One region of the Psychrobacillus sp. INOP01 genome, then DNA from elsewhere that is predicted to be linked to it. Evidence: riboswitches for the same ligand, from Rfam matches in the RefSeq annotation. Region 1 holds a riboswitch; each other region holds the start of a gene.
What was found. Region 1 has a riboswitch for S-adenosylmethionine ahead of mtnK (S-methyl-5-thioribose kinase). Riboswitches for the same ligand answer to the same signal wherever they lie in the genome.
Positions count from the first base shown of each region.

Region 2: it holds a riboswitch for S-adenosylmethionine, as region 1 does, so the genes downstream of both, KD050_RS18265 (Fur-regulated basic protein FbpA) here and mtnK (S-methyl-5-thioribose kinase) in region 1, are expected to answer to the same signal.
Region 3: it holds a riboswitch for S-adenosylmethionine, as region 1 does, so the genes downstream of both, metK (methionine adenosyltransferase) here and mtnK (S-methyl-5-thioribose kinase) in region 1, are expected to answer to the same signal.

Region 1 is NZ_CP073315.1:2,065,596-2,069,001, forward strand. It holds gene mtnA (S-methyl-5-thioribose-1-phosphate isomerase) at 1-821, opposite strand, end outside; gene mtnK (S-methyl-5-thioribose kinase) at 818-2,008, opposite strand; SAM riboswitch class I at 2,084-2,240, opposite strand; SAM riboswitch class I at 2,398-2,502, shown strand; gene mtnW (2,3-diketo-5-methylthiopentyl-1-phosphate enolase) at 2,563-3,406, shown strand, end outside.
Region 2 is NZ_CP073315.1:3,747,144-3,750,549, reverse strand. It holds gene KD050_RS18270 (hydrolase) at 154-450, shown strand; SAM riboswitch class I at 958-1,061, shown strand; gene KD050_RS18265 (Fur-regulated basic protein FbpA) at 1,131-1,346, shown strand; gene KD050_RS18260 (cupin domain-containing protein) at 1,516-1,758, opposite strand; gene KD050_RS18255 (hypothetical protein) at 2,078-2,239, opposite strand; gene KD050_RS18250 (DinB family protein) at 2,599-3,069, shown strand; gene KD050_RS18245 (CatB-related O-acetyltransferase) at 3,325-3,406, shown strand, end outside.
Region 3 is NZ_CP073315.1:783,024-786,429, reverse strand. It holds gene pckA (phosphoenolpyruvate carboxykinase (ATP)) at 1-1,250, opposite strand, end outside; SAM riboswitch class I at 1,443-1,559, shown strand; gene metK (methionine adenosyltransferase) at 1,809-3,005, shown strand; gene KD050_RS03915 (gamma carbonic anhydrase) at 3,135-3,406, opposite strand, start outside.

The sequences.
Region 1 (3,406 bases):
TCGAATGTGGAGGATGGTGCAGCCACATAAAATGGAATTCCATAAACGGAAGCAAGAATAGCTAAGTTCAGAGTTCCTATTTTGTTTGCTGTGTCTCCATTTTTTGCTATCCGATCTGCTCCAACAATAATTGCTTCTATTCCTTTTGCAACTATTGTGTGTGCAGCCATACTATCGGTGATAAGCGTCACATCGACACCTGATTGCTGTAGCTCCCACACTGTCAGCCTGCCGCCTTGAAAGATAGGTCTAGTTTCACAGGCGAATACTTCAAACTCTTTACCACGTTCCTTTCCTAGATGAAACGGAGCTAAAGCAGTACCGTACTTTGCAGTAGCAATAGAACCCGCATTGCAAATGGTCATTACCCTGGTTTTATCTTTAAGTAAAGAAAGTGAAAATTCGCCAATATTCCGACAGGACTCCTCGTCTTCCTTATGGATTCTCCTTGCTTCTTCGATTAGTACTTGTTTTGCAATTTGAACATTATCAATATGACTTGCTACGCTTAACAACCGGTTGAGTGCCCAAACCAAGTTGACAGCAGTTGGTCGAGATTCACCCAAGTATGTTGCATCTTTTTTTAGTATCTCTAGAAAATCTATCATCGAATTTGTGTTGTAGCTTTGTGCCTCTCTAGCTAATCCATACGCTGCCGTAATCCCAATGGCAGGTGCACCACGAACTTTCAGGGTAATAATTGCCTCATAAACGTCTTTAAGTGCTTCTAATTCTATATAGACAACTTCATGCGGAAGTTTCTGTTGATCTAAGATTATTAACCTCTTACCGTCCCACTTAATCGATAATGGAATACTCATTTTTGAATTTCTCCTAGCAACTCAATTAATGCATCTATTGAATCAATTTCCTGACGACTCACTATTAATCTTTCTCCTGCTTTAAGAGTTTGTTTTTTTAGTAAAATTCGTTGCTCTTTGTTTTCAATACTATCTAGGTCTTTTACATGTGCCAGTCCAATTGTTCTACGAATGAGCTCACAGCCTGCAAATCCAATTGAATCATGGAATATTTTCTCTAACAAAAATGCATCATATCCCTCTACGTCATTAAACAAGTCGAATTCACTTCGTTTTAAATACTCCGAAAATTTAGAGGAGAAAGTAATCCATGTGTTATGAATATGATCATGTATGACCTCACGTTTTTCGCCTTCTCTGGTAATCGATTGGACTATTAAATTTGCCAAAAACAAGCCTATATCAAATCCAATAGGACCGTAAAAAGCAAACTCTGGATCGATTACTTTAGTCTCTTCTTCACTAGCAAATATACTTCCCGTATGAAGATCTCCATGCAGTAAAGCTTCTGCTTCTGTCAAAAAGCTTCTTTTTAGCTTTGCCACTTCCAGTTTCAATAAATTATTATTCCAGATGGCTTCGACTTCTGACTGTAATCCAGGTTCAAAGTCATTTGTTTGATGATCAAAAAATGGATCCGTAAAGATTAAGTCTTCTGTGATCTTACATAGCTCTGGATTAGAAAATTCTACAACAAGTGCCTTTTTTTCAAAGGGGTGAAGTGCAAAGTCAGAAGTATGAAAAAGTGTTAAAGCTAGATATTCCCCAATATCAGTTGATAATTTAGGGTAGGACTCACCTTTTATCAATCCTTCTCGTGCTATTTTAAGATGAGACAAGTCTTCCATGACCGTGATTGCTAAATTTTCATCTGTTGCATAAACTTTTGGAACTAATCCAACTGCGTATTCTCCATGTTTTTGTAAGGCACTCGCTTCAATCTTTGCCCTTTTCAAAGTAAGCGGCCAACTCTCCCCGACTACTTTTGCATAGGGTAAGGCCTGTTTGATAATAACGCCTTTCCCACTTGCTTGATCTGTTATATGGAATACATAGTTTAGATTTCCATCACCAATCTCTTCGCAAACTAATTGAGCTTCGTTCGAGAATAATGATAATTCTTTTGCAAGTGAAATTGCCGTTTCTTTAGTTAATGATTCATATTGTTTCGTCGCTACTACCGCCATTACTATCTCCCTCTCATTTACAAAATAAAAAACCTCTTTCCAAAAGAAAGAGGCCAAGAATAAGAGATTCTGAACCTCTTATCTCTCAGAAAGTAAACTTTCTGATGGAATTAGCACCGTGCCTTACGGAATTTAACATTCCGGCGCATAAAGCGCCCCGTCTCACAACGGTATTACGGTCGGTTGCTGGGCGTCATCGGGCCATTATCCCTCTGCCTGCTCTTGATAAGAGTGCGGTACAACTATGATGTTTGTTTAGAATCCTAGCATATTAGAAAAAGCTATGTCAACAGTATTTTGAATAAATATAATTATTAAATTTCTTGTTGACAGAATTTTTAATGCATGGAATAATCAATATAATTTACTAAATACAAACTGAATATTTTTTCTTATTTAGAGCAGGTGGAGGGACAAGCCCTACGATACCCGGCAACCGATTCAATTGTGAACACGGTGCTAATTCTTGCAGCCAATGGGCTGAGAAATAAGAAGTTGTTAAACTATTAACCTCTTCTTATTTGAAGAGGTTTTTTTATATTAGGAGTGAAAAAATGAGCGGAATTACGGCGCACTATCAACTATACGGAAAATCTGGTTCTTTTGAAAAAAAAGCGGAAGATATTGCACTTGGATTGACTATTGGTTCTTGGACTAATTTAGCTTTGTTAGAACAGGAACAGCTACAAAAGCATAAAGGATATGTAAAATCCATTACTGAGTTTAAGGATATCCTGCATCCCATTCATCCAGAAAAAATTAAAGGAGAAATTAAAATACTCTATCCTGCAGCAAATTTTTCAACTGATATCCCAGCAATTTTAACAACTGTCTTTGGTAAACTATCCCTTGACGGTGAAGTAAAGTTATTAGATTTAGAATTCGACACGAATATATTGTCCCATTTTCCCGGTCCCCGCTTCGGCATTCAAGGTATTCGAGAAAAATTAGGAGTATATGAACGCCCGCTAATCATGAGTATATTCAAAGGAGTCATTGGAAGAGATATCGAATATTTGGCAGAACAACTTAAACAGCAAGCACTTGGTGGAGTTGATCTTGTAAAAGACGATGAAATTCTATTTGAAAATCCACTTACTTCTTTTGAAACGCGTATTACTACTGGTCGAGAAGTATTGAGGCAGGTGTATGAAGAAACCGGACATCGTACTCTATATGCAGTAAATTTGACGGGTCGTACATTCGAATTAAAAGATAAGGCCAAAAAAGCCCGGGAACTTGGAGCAGATGCACTCCTATTTAATGTTCACACTTACGGATTAGACGTTCTTCAGGAGCTAGCGGAAGACGAGGAAATCCAATTGCCACTCATGGCACACCCGGCTTATAGTGGAGCATTCACGTCCTCAGCATATTATGGGGTTTCAACATCACTAG
Region 2 (3,406 bases), 1.7 Mb from region 1:
ACAATATATTTATAAACCAAAGAATGTAGCATTAATTCTACTAAATTAAACGAATTTATCTTCACTTGCCAAATTGTACAATCACCTTTCATATTGAAATCATAGATTATAAATGTACGGCCAAACTTTACAAAACCAAAGGAGGTATTGAATATGAGACATTCTAATAGTAAAAGTAATGAATGTAATGAATGTGATAAGAAGAAAGAACATACTGATAAAGTTGCAACTAAATGTAAAGGTTGCATTTGTGATCAATTAAGACGATTACAAACTCAAACTGAAGTTGATGTTTTCTTATCAGGTGGTCAGGTGTTAGAAGATGTTGTTTTTATTATCTTAGATCAGAGTAATTGCTGTGCATTCTTTAATGATCCAACAACAGAACCTGGTTCAACACTTATCGTAGACTGCCAATTTATTCAAGCTATTCGAATAGAAGCAGACTGATTCATAAGAGGTCTCTTTCTTTATGGAAGGGGCCTTTCTCAGGCCACTCAACATTCTATATTGAATCGAATATTTTATTTATTTAAAAATTGAGGGAGAATAATTTCCAGTTCACCCTATAAATATTTAATGTCCTTTGAATCGCATTATGTGTCAAATGCGACATAAAAACCCCCATTCATCTTCAGCTAACCTGCCTCTTTAGTTCAATAAGAAAATGCTTTATGGTCTTCAAGTAAAGCACCCGTTAGTGCAACAAGAATTCAATACTTTTCCGAAAATTCCTCCTTCAACATGATGAATACTAAATGTTAAAATTCGAGGTGAAAATAAATGTGACTATTTTCTCAACTGCTCTTTGAAAAAAATGTCTTGTCATTACTCCTTAACAGAAAGGAAATAGTCGCAGAAGGAATAAATTTTTTGTTCTAAAAACGAAGTTTAATTAAAGTAATTTAAAAACCTAGTTGACAGATAAGAATAATGAGGTTAATATAACATATAAATTACTTATCAAGAGAGGTGAAGGGACTGGCCCGTCGATACCTCAGCAACAGATTCAATGAATACTGTGCTAATTCCTGCAAGTACTTGTGCTTGATAGATAAGTTGAGGTTATAATATACCAGTTCCTCTTCTTATCATTTAAATCGTGTCATTTTAAATGAAAGGAGACAATTATGGGAAAATTATTGAGGGAAGCTATTGAAATTAAGCGGAATCAGTTAATTAGTAAATTGCTGGAGTTTGAACGGTACAAATTAGATGAAAGACATCTTTATGAGTTAACAATAACCGAATTGGAATATTTATATTTTAAACTTCAATCTGAAGTTCATCCGCATATTGGAATGGATTCAATCGTTTGGAAAAATTTTTCAAATAATATTAAATGACCTAATTATTGTGAAGAGCATCAATCCATTAACGATTGATGCTCTTTTGCTGAACTGTTGATCTCTTGATTGCTTTTCATCAATACGCGTTACTCCAGTTGGATGTGACTAGTATCCTTAATTAGTATCAGTTAAATGTTAATTCAAACAAACTGGATTTAGATGGAATTTATATTTTTTCAACGTTATATACAGTTCGTTCACTTTGCACATTACCGATATTTAATAATTCATATGGTTGAATCAGAGCAACATAATCTTCTTCAATTACTGGCATATGCTCTACTCCTTTTGGAATAACAACTAATTCACCCTCACCCAAATGTATATCATCTTGATCTTTTAATTTTATTTTTAAATGTCCTTTAATAACTAAAAATAATTCATCTGATTCGTCGTGGTGATGCCATATGAAATCACCTTATATATTTACTATTTTAAAAGCTGAATAATTTACATTTGCAATATTCTTAGGCTGATATTAGTCTTAGATCAAGTCAAATTTGGACATAAAATTTACTTTTTCAATCTTTGTCATCCCTCCGCAACTATTAGTATTACACAAAATGTGAATGGAAATAATTAGTTTTTAAATATTTCACATAATAAAAACACCTAGACAATTTAGTCCAAATGCTTTTAAAAGGGAGAAAACTTAATGGGTCGTTTATGAAGTAACTCATGCTATTACTTTACTACCTTTATTTGCGACTTCGCTAGTGTAAAGAAGTTCAGTATTTTATCACATAATAAATTACATAAAACCATCCAAATATTCCGTGTAGAATTGCCCAAAGTATTGACTTGTTGACACTCCAAGAGATAACTATAGCTAATACAACTCCAAAACCAATTCCACTAGATGTTGCTTTTACTGATCTCTTTTTACTCATTAATACCCACCCAATCCTTTCAACAGTCTTATCAATTAATATATTCCTCTTACGCAATACCTTATGCCGAGACAAATAAGCTTATCTGCAATATCTCATCATTCGAAACATCCATCTGTATCCCAACTGTAGGCGTGGATATTTTACCGCTACGTCCACCACTTATATTTTCTGTAAAGATTGTGGAGTAGTCGCATCCATCAATGTTGATAAACCACTCAAATTTCGAGCTGAAATTGAGCACTTTTTTATGTCAGTCTCATTCGAACTGCGCAATAATATATTTATTAAAATCATGCCTTTTCACCGAACACTTATTCGTGTACATTTAAAACATACTAATAAAAGGGGGAAAATTTTTGAACTCTATTGAATTAATTATTTTAAATTTTATCGAAGTACGAAGAAGAAGTATTAAGGTTTGGACAGCTATTCCACAAGAAAAACTACAATGGAAACCGGATGACGAAGCAATGACTTGTCTAGAAATGATTAGGCATGTTCTAGAAAGTGAACATTATTACCATCTAGCAATCCAAAATCAAGGCAGTCTGGCAGTATTTGATTCTCCTTTCGATAAACAGCCTTTTTCTACTGTGAATGCCGAATTGGAATTTGCCGAACCTTATAGAAATCGGTTCTTAGAAACAATTAGGTCATTTTCTGAAAAAGATTTAACCAATATTAAAATTGACCGCTCTGATGCAGGTTACATAAGAGACTTGGGTGATATGTTGTTAAGAGTTGCTTATCATGAATCTATCCATACTGGCCAATTGCTTGATTATTTAAGAACAGCGGGCATACCAAGACCCTTAGTTTGGGATTAATTTACTCACAGGTGTTATCACCTAGGTGATACACCCTTACTTTTTATATCTTACAGTTGTGTCTACTACGACGCTTTATGGTCGAACGGTTCAGTAAGGTTTGACGAACAGCTGAATCATTTGTTACAATCCACCTATCAAATAGGAAAAGGATGAGGACGATGGTTCGTCGTTTGAAACGGTTTAAGAATGTTGCTACGGCATTAAGCTTCTAAGTAAAAAATGATTTATACTACTTAGAAGCGAGGGAAAAAAATGAAACAACATCGATTTAACCACTGGTCTGAAATTAAGTATTTAAAAGATATTGTCACCAACCCAATGATTGAAGTAGGGG
Region 3 (3,406 bases), 1.3 Mb from region 1:
TGTTCGTCAATTTTCTTACCAAGCATTTCTGCGTATACTGTTGCATGTAATGGTAAGAATGGTGAGCCGAAGCAAGTAGAGAATACTGGTTGTGGGGATGTAACTCCACGTTCAGTTCCAGCAAGTTTAGAAGTAAAACCACTTAAGAAATGGTACATTGCTTGTTCTTTTGTTAGTTTACTGATTGGAGGCAATACTCCAAAAGCATCAGCAGTTAAGAAAATAATCGTATTTGGGTGACCTGCTACAGATGGGTCTACAATATTTTCGATATATTGAATTGGGTAAGCAGCACGAGTATTTTCTGTTAATGAGTTGTCAGTGTAGTCAGCAACGCGAGTTTCCGCATCTACTACTACGTTTTCTAATACAGTTCCGAATGATATCGCATCCCAAATTTGCGGTTCATTTTCTCGAGTTAGGTCGATACATTTTGCATAACAACCACCCTCGATATTGAACACACCGTTATCTGACCAGCCATGCTCGTCATCACCGATTAGTTTACGACCAGCATCTGCAGAAAGGGTAGTTTTACCTGTTCCAGATAAGCCGAAAAATAATGCAACGTCTCCAGCATCCCCAACGTTTGCGGAACAGTGCATTGGCAAAATGTCTTGTTCTGGAAGTAAGTAGTTCATAATAGAGAAAATCGATTTTTTCATCTCTCCTGCATATTCAGTCCCACCGATTAAAACCGTACGTTTTTCCATAGATACAATGATAAACGTTTCTGAACGTGTACCATCTACAGCAGGAACTGCCTTGAAATTAGGAGCCGAAAGAATAGTAAAATCTGTTGTATGTGTTGCAAGATCTTCTTGTGTTGGACGGATAAATAGCTGATGAGCGAAGAGATTATGCCAAGCATATTCGTTAATTACTTGAATGCCTAGACGTGATTCTTTATCAGCTCCTGCATATCCTTTAAATTCGAAGATTTCATCTTGCTTGTTTAAGAAGTTAATCATTTTTATATATAGTGCATCAAAAACGTCAGAAGAAATTGGTTGGTTTACTGAGCCCCAATCGATTTTGTCTTTTGAAATAGCTTCATCTACTATATACTTATCTTGTGGAGAGCGGCCAGTATATTTCCCTGTTTCAGCTTTTACTGCACCAGTAGAAGTTAGAACAGCTTCTCCTCTTGTTGTAGCTTTTTCCACAAGTTGTGGCACTGACAATTGGCTGCTAACGTTATTTCCTGCTAACAATTCTTTCAGTTCACTCACAGTATCGATTGAATTCATCTTGAATATACCATCCTTTTTTTATATTTCCCCTAATAAAGAGGAAGTTTTCTAGATATGTGAAATAGTATAACACATTAAAGCAATTAGTCTATACTAATCAAATTAAATTTTTTCTTTTGTGTATAAAATACAAACAAAAATAGTTGACTTCTATTACATACTTACGTATGATGATAAATTGAACGGATACTCTTATCCCGAGCTGGTGGAGGGGTCAGGCCCTATGAAACCCGGCAACCTGTAATTTTTTCATTATTACAAAGGTGCCAAACCTGAGACAAGGTGAAATTCCTTGATTGATAAGAGTGAAAGGTGCTTATGATACTAATACCTTTCCTCATGTATAAATACGTGAGCGAGAGGTTTTTTTATTGAACATCGCCCTTTATCCTTGTGTGCCAAGTCCGAAACGGCTTCAAGTTAACTTCAATGCATTCAAGTTACATTTACTATTATGTGATGTAAATGCATGGAACATTTTGAATGGCTTGACATGGGAATGAGTACCGTATCAATTCTTGAGAGAAATCTCGCGGGATATAGGAGGAATAATCTATGACACAACGTCGATTATTTACATCAGAATCAGTAACAGAGGGACATCCAGATAAAATTTGTGATCAAATCTCTGATGCAATTCTAGATGCAATTTTAGCAGAAGACCCAAATGCTCGTGTAGCATGCGAAACGAGTGTAACGACAGGACTAGTATTAGTTGCTGGAGAAATTACTACATCTACTTACGTAGATATCCCTAAAGTAGTTCGTTCTACTATTAAAGAAATTGGCTATACACGTGCAAAGTATGGCTTTGATGCAGAAACTTCTGCTGTGCTTACTTCAATTGATGAACAATCACCTGATATCGCACAAGGTGTGGACCAAGCTTTAGAAGCAAGAGAAGGCTCTATGAGTGATTCTGACATTGATGCAATTGGAGCAGGAGACCAAGGTTTGATGTTCGGTTATGCTTGTAATGAAACACCAGAGCTTATGCCACTCCCAATTAGTTTAGCGCATAAACTATCGCATCGATTGGCACAAGTTCGTAAAGAAGAAACTTTAGACTATCTTCGTCCGGACGGAAAAACTCAAGTAACAGTAGAGTATGATGAAAATAATAATCCAGTTCGTATCGATACAATTGTTATTTCGACACAACATCATCCAGAAATTACTTTAGAGCAAATTCAAAAAGATATTAAAGAAGTAGTGATCAACCCGATTGTTCCTACAAATTTAATAGATGAAAATACAAAATATTTTATCAATCCAACTGGACGCTTCGTAATTGGTGGACCACAAGGAGATGCTGGCCTAACAGGTCGTAAAATTATTGTAGACACATACGGTGGTTATGCTCGTCATGGCGGAGGAGCATTCTCTGGTAAAGATCCTACAAAAGTGGATCGTTCCGCTGCATACGCTGCACGTTATGTTGCTAAAAACATTGTTGCTGCTGGCCTTGCAGATCGTTGTGAAGTACAACTTGCTTATGCAATTGGTGTAGCTAGACCTGTTTCAATTGCTGTTGAAACTTTTGGTACTGGAAAGGTAGAAGAAGTTGAATTAGTTTCATATATTCGCGAATTATTCGACCTTCGTCCAGCAGGAATTATTAAAATGCTAGATCTTCGCCGTCCAATTTACAAACAAACAGCTGCTTATGGTCATTTTGGTCGAACAGACATTGATGTGCCATGGGAACAAACAGATAAAGCTGCAGCATTAAAAGAAAAAGCTGGATTATAAGTATGAACCAAAAGAGGCTTTCCTATAATAGGAAGCCTCTTTTCTTTGGTAGAAAATAAAATAAAAAAACGTGGAATGATCAAACATTGCGAAGATCGATCAATCTACACAAACTATCGTTATCCCTATTTATTTTTGCAGGGATTTATAATATTGCCCTTTTTCTACATATTCTCGGATAATTCTTTGTACATCAGCTTTATCCTCATCATTTAGTTCGCGTACAACTTTTGCTGGGCTGCCTAGTGCTAATGAATTTGGAGGTATTTTCTTGCCAGGTGGTACGAGGCTTCCAGCTCCGATAAATGCACCTTCACCAATTTCAGCACCATCTAAAATAATGGACCCCATTCCTATTAAGGCACCTTTACGTACGGTACAGCTATGTAAAGTCACTTGAT